Regions from separate parts of the Phyllobacterium sp. CCNWLW183 genome, predicted to be linked through region 1. Evidence: predicted binding sites of a transcription regulator. Region 1 holds the regulator's gene; the other holds the start of a gene.

Evidence for each region. Region 1 encodes PhoB, which activates phosphate uptake and scavenging genes when phosphate is short. Its sites were predicted from a motif close to TGTCATNNANCTGTCAT; they were not measured.
Region 2: the regulator PhoB is predicted to act here: its motif matches at 3,157-3,173, upstream of ugpB (sn-glycerol-3-phosphate ABC transporter substrate-binding protein UgpB).

Annotation. Positions count from the first base shown of each region.
Region 1 is NZ_JBBCBN010000010.1:126,359-136,433, reverse strand. Features, by position in the region: gene pstB (phosphate ABC transporter ATP-binding protein PstB) at 1-405, shown strand, start outside; gene phoU (phosphate signaling complex protein PhoU) at 429-1,157, shown strand; gene phoB (phosphate regulon transcriptional regulator PhoB) at 1,174-1,860, shown strand; gene V9K95_RS21370 (ABC transporter ATP-binding protein/permease) at 2,024-3,877, opposite strand; gene V9K95_RS21365 (chloride channel protein) at 4,044-5,837, opposite strand; gene V9K95_RS21360 (hypothetical protein) at 6,108-6,341, shown strand; gene V9K95_RS21355 (BMP family protein) at 6,554-7,552, shown strand; gene V9K95_RS21350 (ABC transporter ATP-binding protein) at 7,810-9,372, shown strand; gene V9K95_RS21345 (ABC transporter permease) at 9,372-10,075, shown strand, end outside.
Region 2 is NZ_JBBCBN010000001.1:861,156-867,926, reverse strand. Features, by position in the region: gene ugpE (sn-glycerol-3-phosphate ABC transporter permease UgpE) at 1-804, opposite strand, end outside; gene ugpA (sn-glycerol-3-phosphate ABC transporter permease UgpA) at 819-1,709, opposite strand; gene ugpB (sn-glycerol-3-phosphate ABC transporter substrate-binding protein UgpB) at 1,776-3,086, opposite strand; gene pncA (bifunctional nicotinamidase/pyrazinamidase) at 3,233-3,832, opposite strand; gene nagA (N-acetylglucosamine-6-phosphate deacetylase) at 3,884-5,044, opposite strand; gene V9K95_RS04070 (SIS domain-containing protein) at 5,041-6,051, opposite strand; gene V9K95_RS04065 (GntR family transcriptional regulator) at 6,066-6,771, opposite strand, start outside.

The sequences.
Region 1 (10,075 bases):
AGTCATCTCGACGAAATCGTGGAAAAAAGCCTGCAGCGCGCAGGCCTGTTTGCGGAAGTGAAAGACCGTCTGCATGAATCTGGCACAGGTCTTTCCGGCGGACAGCAGCAGCGTCTTTGCATCGCGCGCGCCATTGCGGTCAGCCCGGAAGTGATTTTGATGGACGAGCCTTGCTCGGCGCTTGATCCTATCGCGACGGCAAAGGTTGAAGAACTGATCGACGAATTGCGCCAGAACTACACGATCGTCATCGTCACGCACTCAATGCAGCAGGCGGCACGCGTGTCGCAACGCACGGCAATGTTCCATCTTGGAAATATTGTTGAAGTCGGTGACACTGAAATGATGTTTACCAGCCCTACCGAAAAGCGCACGCAGGACTACATTACCGGACGTTTCGGTTGATCTCACGGGAAGAGGGTTAGACAATGACTGACACAGCACAACACACCGTCCGCTCTTATGACGATGAACTGAAGTTTCTGACGCACAAGATTGCAGAGATGGGCGGACATGCGGAGCGCATGGTCGAACAGGCTGTGTCGGCCATGGTCAATTCGGACAATGCGCTTGCCCAGCGCGTGATCTCTGACGACCTTATCCTCGACGCCGGTCAGCGCGAGATTGACGAAAAGGCGATCACCATCATCGGCAAGCGCCAGCCAATGGCGATCGACTTGCGCGAAGTAATCGGTACGATCCGCATTTCATCCGATCTTGAGCGTATCGGCGATCTTGGCAAGAACATTGCCAAGCGTGTCGTAGCCGTCAACGATACGCGCCAGACGCTCTCTGTCTATCGCGGCCTGCAGACCATCGCAGAACTGGCATTGACACAACTTAAGGATGTTCTCGACGCTTATGCGACACGCTCGGTGGCACAGGTCAATATCGTCCGTGAACGCGATGATGAGATTGATGCGCTTTACACGTCGCTGTTCCGCGAACTCCTGACCTATATGATGGAAGATCCGCGCAACATATCCGCTTGCACGCATCTTTTGTTCTGCGCCAAGAATATTGAGCGCATCGGTGACCATGCCACCAATATCGCCGAGACGGTCTATTACATTGTAACGGGAACACAGCTTCCGGCGGAACGCCCGAAGGAAGATCAGTCGCATACCGTTATTCTTGACGAGCCAGTAACGCCATAATTGCCGGAAGCAGACCATGCCTATAGCTCCCAGAATCACAGTCGTTGAAGACGAAGATGCCCTCAGTGTTCTCCTGCGTTATAATCTGGAGGCAGAAGGCTATATTGTCGAAACCATCAGCCGTGGTGACGAAGCCGAAATCGCCTTGCGCGAAAAGGTGCCGGATCTGCTGATCCTCGATTGGATGCTTCCAGGCCTTTCCGGTATTGAACTTTGCCGCCGCCTGCGTGCTCGGCGCGAGACAGAAATCCTGCCGATCATCATGTTGACCGCGCGCGGTGAAGAAAGCGAGCGTGTTCGCGGTCTTTCAACCGGTGCGGATGATTACATGGTCAAGCCGTTCTCGACACCGGAATTGCTGGCACGCATCAAGTCCATGCTACGCCGGGTCAATCCAAGTCTCTTGTCGCATGTGTTGAGCTTTGGAGATCTGAAACTTGACCGCGAACAGCACAGGGTTTTCCGCAAAGAGCGTGAACTCAAGCTCGGACCGACAGAATTCCGCCTGCTGGAATTCCTGATGCAGTCTCCAGGCCGGGTGTTCTCGCGCGGACAGCTCCTGGACAATGTATGGGGCGCGGATATTTACGTCGATGACCGCACGGTTGACGTGCATGTTGGCCGTTTGCGCAAGGCAATCAATATTGGCAGATCGCTTGATCCGATCCGGACCGTGCGCGGTGCAGGCTATTCCTTCGGATAGGATTAAAGCGCGTTTTTCTTTATCGAATTTCTGTCTCGGCCGGGAAACAGAATCGGCGTTATATGAGCCAATTTGCGCTAGAGATGGCTTGCGCAAATGACCGGTAGTCTCATTTAAACAGAACTGCTTCTACCGGACAAAAAGCGCGGTGTTCCGAAAAGGGCTATTCGGCGGCAATCAGCGGGAAGTTTGTTGCTGGTAGCGGATCTGGCTCGACCAATGTCTCCAGAAGTGGCCGCTGGATGGCTGTGCCGCCATTGATCTCCAAAATATGCGTATAGAAGTTTTCGCCGGAAACCGAGCGTGGCGCTTCGATCTCATGCATCACGCTGATAACGGTGGTTCCGGCGCAATGATCCTTGATGGCCTGATGGAAGGCGATCTTGGAGTCCGGGTCCAGCGCGCCGGTTGCTTCATCAAGAAACAAAACCGCAGGCTTGTGCAGCAATATGCGCGCAAGCACCAATTTCTGCTTCTGACCACCCGACAGGAGCTGGTCCCAAGACGTGCCATCGCGGCATTCTTCACCAAGGTTTTCAATAAAGTCGCCCATGCCGGCGCGGTGCAGGGCGGCCGCAACGGAGGAATCGCCAAAACGGCTTTCATCCATTGGGAGGCATACGAGCTGTTTCAGCGAGACGCCGGGAAGTTTGACCTCTTGCGCCGCATACATCGTTGCCGCATCTTTCGGGTAAAAGATTTCACCACGGCCATAACCCCAAAGCCCGTTCATTGCTTTGAGCAAACAGGTTTTTCCACTACCGGAATCGCCCTTGATGTAAGCCCATTGGCCCTTGCGCAACCGCATATTTCCAAGCGTGAGAAAAGCTTTGGCCTCGCTGTCGCGGTGCATCAATTCAAGTCCCCGCACCGAGACGCCAAAGGCTTCATGCTGTGTTGCAAATTTGAACTCACTGACACCGGTGGACCGATAATATTCCGAGGGCTGGCTGACACGCTCGACCGCTTGGGCCAATTCGGTAACGCGCCGTGCATTTGCCTTCAAATTGGCAATTGCGGGCATGACATGGATAAACCAGGAGCATTCATTGATCATCGAACCAACAAGCTCGGAACCGGTAATATAGTTCTTGAAGCTGATCGTATTACCCATATAGGGCAGAAGACCGGGTATATAGGCGACAATACGGGCGGAAAAGAAATTGTAGATCGAGGTGAACGACATATAGCAGGCATCGAACACATTGAAACGCCCCCAATTATTGTCGACGCTTCTGTAAAGCTTGTCATTTAACGACTTTTGAACAGTCTCGCCATTGGCAGCGGCAACCTGAAAGCTGCGGCGCAACAATGTGGTCAGCTCACTTCTGTAACTGCCTTCGGATTGCTGCATGGCGAGGGTGAGTTTTTCAAGAGCGCGGCCAATACGCATGGCAATCCATGTGCTGAGCGGCACGTAGAGCGCAATGCCCGTAAAGGCCAGCGTGGCACTGCCATAATCTCCAAGAAAATCAAGGCCGGGTATTGGCGTTGAAAGTTCAATGAGTTTCTGGCCCACGAAAAGAATGGACATTGTGACGCCCAGCACGCCCATGGCCAGCCCAATGGCGCCGCCGGTCATTCCCTTGATGGATTCCTGAATGCGCTGGTCGATATTGTCGGGAGTTTGCTCCGCCGAACTTCCCTGCTGCAAATGATAATGTGTGTGCTGTTCATCAAGCAGCGCCTCACCGAAGCGGCCATTGAGCCAGCCGCGCCATTTACGATGCAAGGTTGTCGAAAGGAGATGACGGACACCGATGAAACCAATTTCCTTGACTGCAACAATTGCAACGAGAATACCGGCATTTGCGAGGATCACATTGAGCGGATTAACGACAAAAGGGTCGTGTATATCGACCAGCGAGTTGATCAACTCGCCCGACGCCATCGCCATCCAGACGCTGGCCTTGCTGGCTGCGGCGGTCAAAAGCGCAATGGCGATTGTCAGCGTCCAGGCTTCAACCCAGCGCTCGGAGGTCCAGTACGCCCTAAGCAGTCCCCAGAAGCTGCACATTGATGCCAATGCGGAGTTTCCGTTGACGGGAGATGATTTCCCAACTGGCTTGGTGCCTGATTGCAAGAGATTGCCCCGGTTTGATTCCAATTACAGTAACACAATGTTACGCATTGCAACAAACCGTGGTTAAAATGGGGTTAAAATTTGCGAATATGATGAGTGATCAGATTTCGCCGGACACGTGTCGGCGCTGCCGGTCAAGCTCTTCACTGTATCGCCGCAGCGTGTGGCTTTCGCTCAAAAGTCCGACGACCTTCAGTTCCACAATGTCATTAACGACGGCCAAAGCTTCGGCTTCGGCATTGTCGAACAGGCGTACGGCCTGTCGCGCATTCATTTGCGGTTGTAGATACTCACCCTGATATTTGATCAATGGGCCAATAGGTTGCGCTTCATCGGTTGTCTCCGTGATGCCTGAATGCGCTTCCGCAACGATTATGATGCCGACATACTTATTCTCATCGCTGACAATGATGACACGTTGCGTTGAGCCGAGCGGAAACTCCTGACGGAATTCGCTGATGCTCATCTTGTCGGAAGCCGTGCGCACATCTGTACGCATCAGCTTGGCCACTGTCAGATTGCGAATCCAACCCACATCGTGGGCGCTACGGATGCTTTCACCCCGTAAGTGAAAGCGCCATGTGGCAAAGGAGTAGCCGAATGTGTTCCGGACTGTAATGGATGCCGCAATGACAGCGGCAAGCACGAGAACCGTTATCGGAAAGTCCCCTGTGATTTCCAATGCGAGGAAGGTCATCGTCAAAGGGCCACCGATCACCGAGACTGCCAGAGCGCTCATGCCGACAACCGCATAGGTCACCGGCGTCAGGGTTGCGTGGGCAAAGACATAGGGTGCGGAAAAAGCAAAGAGTTTGCCAAGGAGTGCACCTAGGAAAAGTGAGCCGAAGAACAGGCCCCCGCGAAAACCCGAACCGATGGAAATGGCGGACGCAAGCGCTTTCAGCAGGATAATACCGATAATGCCGGCAATAGGCCCTGTGTAATCCAGATTGAGATGCAGCGCGCCATGACCTCCCGACAGCACCTGCGGTGAAATCAAGGCCAGTCCGCCGACAACCGCACCGCCAAGGACGGGTCGCATCCAGAATGGGATGAAGCTTTTGCGGGCGAGTTCTTCAACGAAAGCGACGCCCTTCATCAGCGCGATACCAGCACCGGCACAAAGCAAGCCGAGGAGAAGCGCCGGGACATAGTCGGCGGGAACAACGGTGCCGAACTCGCCAATGTCGATAACGAAATTATCACCGGCAAGTGCCCGCGCGACAAGATTGGATACAAGTGCGGCGGCAACAACGGGTGTCAGGCTTAAAATAGTATAGGAACCAATGATCAGCTCGAAGGCATAGAATGCGCCAGTCAACGGAGCGTTGAACGCGGCGGCGATAGCGCCGGCAGCGCCGCAACCAACGAGGATGCGCATATCCGAACGTCTCAAGCGCAAGGACAGACCAAACTTCGACGCCAAACCGGAGGCGAGCTGGGTATAACCTGCCTCCAGCCCCACGGAAGCGCCAAAGCCATTGGAAATCAGATTCTGGACGGTGACGATGATGCTGTCATTGAGTGAGAGCCGGCCACCATGCAGGGCATTCGCCTCAATCGGATCGACAATCGGCTTTTTACGGTAGAGCGCCAGAAGGAAGAGCAGGACACCAAGAATAGCGCCTCCCACAATTGGAGCGAAAAAGAGCGCCGTATGACTTGCGGACATTGATGATGACAGACGTTCACCGGGTTGCAGGTTGAAGATCACCAAGTGCAGATATTGGGCGATGCGGCTCATCGCAGTCACGACGAAACCTGAAACAATGCCGACGAGTACGGCCACTAGAACAAGACCTGCTTCATGACTTCGTGCAAAGGCACGCAAGCGGCTCGGTGCGAGAAAAATGGAGAAGACGCCGAGACGACGCAATGTAAACTTACGGAGCATGGAACAGTCTTTGAATTATTCGAACTGCGGGAAAATATGCCGTTTCGGGCGTCTTTTGGTTATAGCGACAAGCCCTGACCCTAAGCCGCTTGGCAGCAAAATTCAAATGATGCATGCGCATGCGTCCATTGATTGCTTTTGGTTTTTCCACTTTATGGCGAGATTTTCCAGATCGCCCGAAGCAATTCTTACAACCGCCATAATGACGACATGCAAGCGACATTGAGCGCGGTCAGATTGCCAGCACTGTCATCATTTGAGGAGAGAATCATGCTGGAAGCGATTGAACCAACACTGAACGAATTGCTGGCTGAACCGATCATTCGTCAAATGATGGCGAGTGATGGCGTGAAGTCGGATGAGGTTCGCACATTAATGGCGCGCGTCGGCAGGCTGAGCCAGGCACCGCAAAGACAGGAACGCGCATTTCACGTTCTGAAAATGCCACCCAATTGGCTTTATCGTCCGGGTGCGGCAGAGCGTTCAATGTGCTGCCCGAAATAGAGCTGCATGATATACCGGACCTTCCGGCATGAGATGGCGCCTGTCCTGCCCGACACGGCGCCAATTTCTTTTGGTGCTCTTGCGCAGTTGAGCTGTGCAGAATTTCGATAATCCTCTTGTCATTTTCCCTTTCACATTGCGAAAAACTGCCATTGCCTATTAAGTAGCGGTGATGGGGTTGTGATCAAAAAATAAACAATAAGGGGAATGATATGAAAACTGTTTTCCAATTAGGCCGCAGGGCTTTCATCGGGCTCGTCGCTGGCGCTGCCTTGACAATGGCCGCTTTTGGACCGGCGGCAGCTCAGGAAAAAATCAAAGTGGTTGGCATCTACACGGTTCCGATTGAGCAACAATGGGTTAGCCGGATTCATCTGGCGCTAAATGCCGCCAAGGAGCGTGGCGATATTGACTATTCCTACTCGGAAAATGTCTCCAATACGGATTATGAGCGCGTTATGCGCGAATATGCCGAACAGGGCGCAAATCTGATTGTTGGCGAGGCATTTGGCGTTGAAAAGCCCTCGCGCGCTGTTGCCGCCGAATATCCAGATATCAAATTCCTCATGGGTTCTTCGCTACCGCCGGTAGAGCCGAACTTTGCCACCTTTGATAATTTCATTCAGGAGCCTGCCTATCTGACCGGGCTCATTGCTGGCGCCAAGACCAAAAGCAATATAATCGGGCTTGTCGGTGGCTATGCAATTCCGGAAGTTAACCGGCTGATGAATGCCTTTATTCAAGGCGCCAAGGAAACCAATCCTGACGTCAAGTTCCTCGTGACCTTTATCAATTCCTGGTATGATCCGCCCAAGGCCAAGGAAGCGGCATTCGCGATGATCGATGCCGGGGCGGACATTATGTATGCCGAACGCTTCGGCGTGTCCGATGCTGCCAAGGAGCGCGGCGTTCTGGCCATTGGCAATGTGATCGATACATCCAAGGATTATCCCGGAACAGTTCTTGCCAGCGCGCTTTGGCATTTTGAGCCGACGGCCGACAAGGCGATCGCGGAGGTGAAGGCGGGCAGCTTCAAAGCGGCTGATTTCGGGATCTATTCATTCCTCGGTGCCGGCGGCGGCAGCATCGTCGTCGATGAAAAGCTTGCAACCCCGGAATCAATCACGATCGCAAAAGCCAAGGAAGCCGAGATCAAGGCGGGGACGCTGAAGATCGAGATCAATGACGCGGAACCCAAATCGACGAAATAGGGCAATCAAGGCAGACTATAACGCATTGAAGAGGGTGGATTAATTGCACAGTTTGCGCTGCGTGGTTCGCCCTTCGACAAGCTCAGGAAGCTCGCCATGAGGGAGGTGGGTTGATTGCGTGGATAATCGCGACTGTGCAAATCATCGCTTCTTGCCAAACGCCACCTTCCTCATGGTGAGCTTGTCGAACCACGCATGATGTGTATGCCAAGGATAATATGGGAAATGGACAAGATCGCTTTTGGTGAGGCAGAGACATGACACAGACAAAAGGACAGGCGGAGAATGGCTCTGTCGTCCTGGCTCTCGACAACATCACCAAGCGCTTCGGTTCTCTCGTTGCCAATGATGATTTGAGCCTTTCCCTCAAACGGGGTGAGATACTCGCGCTTCTCGGCGAAAATGGCGCCGGGAAGACGACATTGATGAACGTTCTTTTCGGGCATTATGTGCCGGAAGAGGGGGCGATACGTGTCGCGGATGATTCAGGTGTTCTGCATGAATTGCCCAAAGGCTCGCCGAGTGCAGCTCTGGATGCTGGTGTCGGCATGGTGCATCAGCATTTTACATTGGCCGAAAATCTGACGGGTTTCGATAATATTGTGCTTGGCACGGAATCGCTATGGCAGGTCTGGCGCAGCCGTCGCGCTTTGCGCAAACGGATCGACGCAATCATGCGTGAAAGCGGGCTGACGGTCGATCTTGACGTGAAAACCGCGCAACTGAGTGTCGGTGAAAAACAACGTATCGAGATTCTCAAGGCGCTTTACCGCGATGTGCGGGTGTTGATTCTGGATGAACCGACCGCAGTATTGACGCCGCAGGAAGCGGACGGGCTTTTTATTATTCTACGCCGGCTTGCTGCAAGCGGATTGGGCGTTATTTTCATCTCACACAAGCTGGGTGAAGTATTGGCGGTTTCACACCGCATCGCGGTGTTGCGGGGCGGCAAGAAGGCCGGAGAATTGACTACGGCTTCTGCGGATAAACGTTCGATCGCTGATATGATGGTCGGGCGCGCTGTGCCGCCATTGCAGCGCAAGCCATCGCAGATTGGCGCGGCAGTGCTGGAATTTGATCAAGTGTCGTTGAAACGCGGATCGGTGCGTCAATCGCTCAACGAGGTTTCCTTTGTCATCAAGGCAGGGGAGATTGTCGGCGTGGCGGGTGTGTCAGGCAATGGCCAATCGGCAATTGCGGCTTTGGTTTCAGGCCTTGAGACAGTCGATAAAGGTTCGGTGCGGCTCTATGGCAAGCCCATGAAAACTGGCGATCCGCGCGCTTTGGTTGCGGCGGGCGTTGCACGCATGCCGGAAGATCGCCAGCATGATGGTGTGGTCGGGTCCATGTCGGTGGCCGAAAATATTGCAATAGAAGATCTGCACGGCAAAGAGTTTCAGACCGCCGGATTCATCAACCGCAAGGCCATGCGCAAAAGGGCGAGTGATGCCATCAAGGCCTATGACATACGTTGCCAGGGACCAGATGCACAGGCGCGGCTTCTTTCGGGCGGCAATATCCAAAAGCTCATTCTGGCGCGTGTATTGGAGCGTTCTCCCAAACTTATCCTCGCCAATCAACCAACGCGCGGCCTCGATATTGGCGCCCAATCGGAGGTCCATCAGCGTATTCTCGCTGCCCGGGATCGTGGTGCAGGCGTGCTTCTGATCTCGGAAGATCTGGATGAGTTGTTTGCACTTTCCGACCGGCTGCTCGTGGTGCATACGGGCGAAGTGATGGATGCAGGACCAGCAGAAGGACTGGACCGGGGATCAGTGGGAATGATGATGGCGGGACATACCCTACAGGTGGCATCGTGATGCGGATATCGTTGCAGCCTCGTAATGATGTTTCGCTCAATGCGCGCATCATCATTTCCGTTATAGCTGCGCTTGCCGCTTTTGCCTTGGTGGCTGTGCCGGTGAGTTTTGCGGGCGTATCGCCGCTGACGGCCTATTGGCTCATGTTCAAGGGCTCGTTCGGCTCCATATTTGCCTTTTCCGAGACGCTTACCCGGGCAACACCGCTCGTTTTGACCGGCCTCGCCGCTGCCATCGCATTCCGTGCCAAGCTCTGGAACATTGGTGCGGAGGGCCAGCTTTATGCCGGAGCTCTCGCGGCAGTTGGTGTGGGCAGCGGGCTTTTATCCTTGCCGGGACCTTTGCTGATACCCGCCATCATCCTTGCCGGTATCATTGCCGGTGGTCTGCTGATGATCGTTCCTGCGCTGCTGAAACTACGCTTTGGTGCCGATGAAGTCGTGGTGACATTGCTGCTCAATTTCATCGTCATACTCTTCGTTCAGATGCTGATAGAGGGGCCGATCAAGGACCCGCTTGCGTTGGGCTGGCCACAATCGGTTCCATTGGCCGATGCAGCCGCCTTTCCCAAGCTCTTTGCGCGCATGCGTGTCCATGGCGGGCTGATTATCGGCTTGGTCGCAGCGCTCATTTTGTGGATTACCGTTTCCAAAACTGTTCTCGGTTTTGAAATCAGGGCTGTGGGTGAAAACAAGCCAGCGGC
Region 2 (6,771 bases), on a different contig from region 1:
CAAAACAACGACCAGAATTGGGGGCAGGATGGCGAGAATGCAGGTGACCATCACCAGATGCCATTGTGTGTTGGCGTCGGTGAAGTCGATCATTTTGCGCAGCCCAATGACGATGGTCGCCATATCGTTGCGATTGGTCATGAGCAATGGCCAGAGATATTGGGTCCAGCCATAGATGAAGAGGATGACGAACAGGGCCGCGATATTGGTCTTCGACAAGGGCAGCAGAATATCCTTGAAGAAGCGCCACGGGCCAGCCCCGTCCACGCGGGCTGCTTCAACCAGCTCGCCTGGAATTGTCATGAAGAATTGTCTGAACAAAAGTGTGGCCGTAGCCGAAGCCATGAGGGGAAGGATAAGGCCTGTATAGGTATCGATCAGTCCAAGGTCGACCATAATTTTGTAGGTGGGCAGAATGCGCACTTCGACGGGCAGCATCAGCGTTATAAAGATGAACCAGAAGAAAAACATGCGTCCCGGAAAGCGGAAAAATACGATCGCGTAGGCGGACAAGATGGAAATGATGATTTTGCCGATGGCAATGCCGAGCGCCATGACAAGCGTGTTGAGCAAAAGACGGTCAACGCCAACGCCGCCGATCTTGCCGATGCCACCGAAAAGAGCGCTGGAATAATTCTCCCAGAAATGACCTCCCGGCAACAACGATAGTGGCGGACGGATAATATCCTGCAATGTCTGGGTTGACGCTACAAAGGTGTAGTAGATTGGAAATGCAACGATCAAAATGCCGACAATCAAAATGATATGGGCGATGATGCGGCCTATGGGGTTGTTTTGAATCATGACTCTGGTTCCCCTCAGCCGTAATGGACTTTGCGCTCGACATAGCGGAATTGTACCGCTGTCATAGCAATGACAATTACCATCAGAATAACGGATTGCGCCGCCGAGTCGCCAAGGATCAGGTTGACGAACCCGTCATTGTAGACCTTGTAGACCAGAGTTTCTGTTGCTTTTCCCGGACCGCCCCCTGTAACGGCATGAATGATGCCGAACGTATCGAAGAAGGCGTAAACCGTATTAACGACCAGCAAGAAAAATGTCGTTGGCGCGAGAAGCGGGAATATAATGGTCCAAAAACGCTTTGTTTCTCCGGCGCCATCAATGGCCGCAGCTTCGATCAGCGATTTAGGAATGGACTGCAGGCCCGCAACGAAAAACAGGAAATTGTAGCTAATCTGTTTCCAAGAAGCGGCAGCAACGACAAGCACCATCGCCTGATCACTATTAAGCAGCGGATCCCAATTATATCCCGTCGAGCGAAGGAGATATGCCAATGTACCCATTGAGGGGTTGAATAGAAACAGCCAAAGCATGCCGGCAATCGCAGGAGCTACGGCATAGGGCCATATCAGCAGTGTCCGGTACACGCCTTTGCCACGTATGACTTTATCGGCCATCACCGCAAGCAACAGTGCAAAGGCCATGGCAATTAAGGCGGTGGCAATGGAGAATATCACAGTCACCTGAAGGGAGTTCAGATAATTGGGATCGTTCAGAACGCGTTTGAAATTGGCTAGCCCGACAAATTGCGTCGACAATCCAAATGGATCCTCCCGCAATACGGACTGCTGAATGGCTTGCGATGCAGGCCAGTAAAAAAAGACGGCCGTGATTGCCAACTGAGGTGCCAGCAGAAGGTAGGGCAGAAACTTGTTAGGAAAAGTGACACGCGTTGACGATGCCATGATGCCTCGCTTTAAACAAAGCCCGCCCGTATGAGATTATACGGGCGGGTATCTTTGACGGCTTAGTTACTGGCCAATGGCCTGCTTGATTGCTGCGTTGCCACGCTCAACGGCCTTATCAAGTGCCTGTTGAGCGGTCTGCTTGCCAGCGAGCATGTTCTCGTATTCTTCGTTCAGAATATCGCGAACCTGCGGCAGGTTTACGAGACGAACACCCTTTGAGTTTTCGGTCGGTGCCTTGCCCATCATCTGCTTGATCGGAATTTCACGAGCAGGATTCTTTTCATAGAATCCGGATTTCTTCGTGTCTTCATAAGCAGCCAGCGTAACTGGCAAATAGCCCGAAACCTGATGCAGCCTTGATTGGATTTCAGTCTTAGACAGGAAGTTGAAGAAGGCAGCCACACCTTTGTACTGTTCGTCTGATTTGCCGGCAAACACCCAGAGGCTCGCGCCGCCCGGTATGGTGTTTTGTGGTGCGTTTTTGGATTCCGGTTCATAAGGGAGCTGACCGGTACCATAATTCATGCCGGACTTGATGATGTCGCCAAGACCGCCCGACGAATCATTGTAAATGCCGCATTCACCAGACGTGAATAGCTGCTTGGCTTCAGATGTGCGTCCGCCATAACGGAACGTGCCATCTTTCGCCAGATCAGCAAGTTCCTGGAAATGCTTGACGAAAAGAGGCGAGTTGATCTTCAGCTCAACATCGACGCCGCCGATGCCATTTTCATTGCTGCCCCAGGAAATATCATTCCATGCAGCATAATTTTCTGTATGAATCCAAGTCATCCAAGCTGTTGTGTAACCACAATTAGCGGCGCCGCTTGTCTTGATTTTCTTCGCAGCTACCCAAACCTCTGGCCAAGTTTTTGGAGGAGTATTCTCATCCAAACCAGCCTTTTTGAATATATCTTTGTTGTAATAGAGGATTGGCGAAGAGCTGTTATAGGGGAATGACAGCATAGTGCCGTCCGGCTTTGAATAATAAGCCACGATGCCCGGCAGATAGAGGCTCTTGTCAAACTTGGTTTCGCCCATCGAAAGGATGTCGGCAACTGGTTTGATCGCGCCTTCCGCTCCCATCATAACGCCTGTACCGGCATCAAAAACCTGAAGGATATCTGGAGCTTGTTTTGCACGGAAGGCGGCAATGCCAGCATTGAGCGCTTCCGGATAGGTACCTTTGAACACAGGCACAACTTTGTATTCGCTTTGGCTTTCGTTGAACTCTTTTGTCAAAGCCTGCACGACTTCGCCGTTGGCGCCAGGCATTGCATGCCACCAGCTGATTTCGGTAACAGCAAACGATGCAGATGATGAGGCCAACAAAATGCCGAAGGCCACGGTGAGTTTGGTGCCGTGATTAGTCATTATAATCTCCCATAGTGAGGCGTCGTCTTTAGCGCGCTTGGGCTAAGTATCCTCATTATGTGACAGAGAAACAACAGTTATTTGACTTTGGGCAAATGATGCAGGTCAGCCTGTGGAAAAAATGCGCAGCTGTTCACTTTTTTGCTCTAAATCAGTGTGACACCGGCTTTGCGCATTGTGATGGTCATTGCTGCGAGCGAACCACCAAGATCGATCGCCCGGCAAGCGTCAAGTAAGACTTCTGCGGAAAATCCCTGGGCGGCGGCATCAAGGGCGGAGTAAGCCACACAATAATCTGTAGCGAGACCCACAAGCGTCACATGAGTGATTCCACGCTCTCGCAGATAACCAGCAAGGCCAGTTGGCGTCACATGGTCGTTCTCATAAAATGCCGAATAGCTGTCAATGTGCGGGCGAAAGCCTTTTCGAATGACAAGCTCGGCTTTTGTCCATTCCAGATCAGGATGAAAATCGGCGCCATTTGTGCCCTGTATGCAATGATCCGGCCAAAGAGTCTGCTCGCCGTAGGGCATGGCAATGGTTTCAAAGGGCGCTTTTCCCGGATGGCTTGATGCGAAGCTCGAATGAGCTGGTGTGTGCCAGTCCTGCGTCAGGATAACTCTGTCGAAGCGGAGTATCAGCTTGTTGATGATCGGAACAATTTCGTTGCCACCAGACACGGCTAGGGCACCGCCTTCGCAAAAATCGTTCTGAACATCGATGACGATCAATGCGTCCTTGGCCATGATGCACTCCTGTAGAATGGCGTGGAGTCTATGGTCAATTAGAGCCGGACGTCAACGCGCATAGTGAAGGTCGCCGCCAATCCAGACGTGATCAACGTCAAGATTTTCAGTTAAATGGACAATATTTGCCTCATAGCCCGGCAATAAGCGGCCATGAGTGTGATCAATGCGAATACTCTGGGCAGGATAAAGTGAGGCCATGCGCAATGATTCATCAAGCGTAAGCCCCAATTGCTGGTGCACGAAGCGAACGGCCGAGATCATGTCAAGATCGGCACCAGCAAGTGTGCCGTCTTCAAGCGTCAGGCGGCCACCGGCGCGCGTTATGGTTCTGCCGTTAAGGGTGAATGACGTGATATCCGTGCCTATTGTAGACATCGCATCAGTCACCAGAAATATCTTCGCCGGGCCTTGTTTGGCTCGCAGCGCAATCGACATGGACGCTTTGTCGACATGAAAACCATCGGCAATCAGTCCGGCTGACAATTCTCCCGATTGCAAAGTCGCACCCACAACGCCAGGGCTGCGATGGCCAAGCTGGCTCATTGCATTAAAAAGGTGTGTGACCATTGATGCGCCAGCCGCTTGCGCAGCCAAGGCTGTTTCATATGATGCCCCGCTGTGACCAAGGCTAACAATGACGCCTGCGTCGACCATTGCCTTGATTTTTTCCGGCGATACCGTTTCGGGGGCGACGGTGGTGAGAAGTACCGGAATCTCCTGAACAGCTTCGATAATTGCAATCAAATCTGCATCGTCCATAGGCCGGATCAGCTTGGGATCGTGCGTGCCTTTGTGGCTAACAGACAGATGAGGGCCTTCGAGGTGGAGACCAATAAACCCAGCGACTTTGTCCTGTGCCGCTGCTTTACTCGCCGCAATAGCCGCTGCCGTTGTTTCCGGGGTATCTGTAATCAGCGTTGGCAGCAGAGCCGTTGTGCCAAAAGCAAAATGTGCATCGCAGATGGTCCGGATAGCGTCGATACTCGGCCCGTCATTGAGCAATACCCCGCCACCGCCATTCACCTGAACGTCGATGAACCCGGGTACAAGTTTCCCCCCGTTCATCTCAACCCGGCGAATATCCGCAGTTAGAGCGCTTGTGGCTTCGATGCTTTTAACTGTGCCGTGTTCCACAACCAGTGCGGCGTTTTCGTGCCAGTTTTCTCCATCGAAAATGACGGCACCGGTAATGGCGTAGACGGTACTCATATGGTCTCCGTCACTTTTCGCAAGTGAGGCGGTTCATCGGGATTAAAGCCACGGCTACGGGCAAACCCTTCTACAAATGCGTAGAATGAAACGAGCAGCGCCAGCGGATCGGTGAGTGGATGCGACGTAGCGACAAAGGGCAGGGCCGTTGCCTTTGACGGCTTGTTTGATGTCAGGAAGACAGCAGCACCCTGATCGGCAAGACGATCGGCGGCATCGACGAGCGATGCTTCTGCGGCGTCCCTTGCGGCAAGCACCAAAACTGGAAAGCCTTTGCCGACAATAGCCTTTGGCCCATGCATCACTTCTGCGGCGCTGTATGATTCCGCGTGAACACCGCTGGTTTCCTTGAATTTCAAGGCAATCTCATTGGAAATGGCCAGAGAAGGTCCGCGCCCAAGAATAAAAAGCGAGTTTTCGTTTTCCAACGCCGCTGCGAATGGCGACCAGTCGCACATTACGGCCTTCGCCATTGCTGAGGGAAGGTCATCGATGGCAGCAAGCAGCTTTTGATCGTTGGTCCAATGCCCGATCAAAGCAAGGCCTGCAACTGCGGAACTCACGAAGGATTTTGTCGCCGCAACACTACGCTCTGGACCGGCAAGTATATCGATTGGCAGATCGCTTGCATTGGCAAGATCGGAATTAATTACATTTGTAATTGCGATGGTAAGTGCGCCGCTTTCGCGTGCTGCCTTTGTCATGCTGACAATATCGGGGCTCTTGCCGGATTGCGAGATGGACAAAGTGGCCGCGCTACCCAGTTTCAAGGTTATGCCATAAATGGAAGCGACCGATGGCCCAAGTGATGCAACTGGAATACCTGCCGTTAACTCGCTGGAATATTTCAGGAATGCCGTGACATGGTCTGACGACCCCCGTGCTATGGATGCCAGAAATGGTGGATTTTTTTCGCGCAGCTTTGCACCAGCTGCGGCAAGCGTGGCGCGGGAGCTATCCAGAAAACGAGTTGTCACGTCGGGAATCGACAATATCTCTTCCCGCATCAATGTTGCCTTGTTCAAAGTACTGCTCCTGATATTTCCGAACTGTCGCCGAGTTTCAGCTCAGCAACAAACTCATAGGCGTCTGCGCGATAAATGGACCGGGTGAACTCAATCACTTTTCCCGAATCAAGATAGGAGATTCGCTCAATATTCAAACTGGCCGAACCGGTAGGAACCTCAAGCAATTTTGCATCGTTCTCTTTAAGTATTGCCGCCGAGATACGCTGTATCGCACGAACGGGACGATTGCCGCGGGCGGCCAGCACTGCATAAAGCGACAGAGTAACCAGTTCCGGATTGGGTAAAACATGCACAGACAAAGCGGCTCTCTCGATTGCCATAGGCGTATCATTGGCAACACGCAGGCGGCTGATCCGGGATACTCTTTCGCCAGAAGTCAGACCCAGCGTCACCATTTCCTCAGGCGAGGGGACATAGATGCCACGATCAAGCCATGTCGAGCGAACAACCATGCCGCGCCGCGCCATATCTTCCGTAAATGATGTCAGATGTGTCAGCGATTGCTCCACCCGAGCAGAGCGAGGCGCGACGAATGTGCCGGAGCCGTGACGCTGTATGAGTAAACCATCACTCACCAAACCCTGAACCGCTTTGCGAACAGTTACGCGAGAAATATCGGCAATTGCGGCAAGCTCGCGTTCCGGCGGCAATGCGTCTCCGGGTTTCAGTAGGCCATCAAGCACGGCATTTTCAATTAGC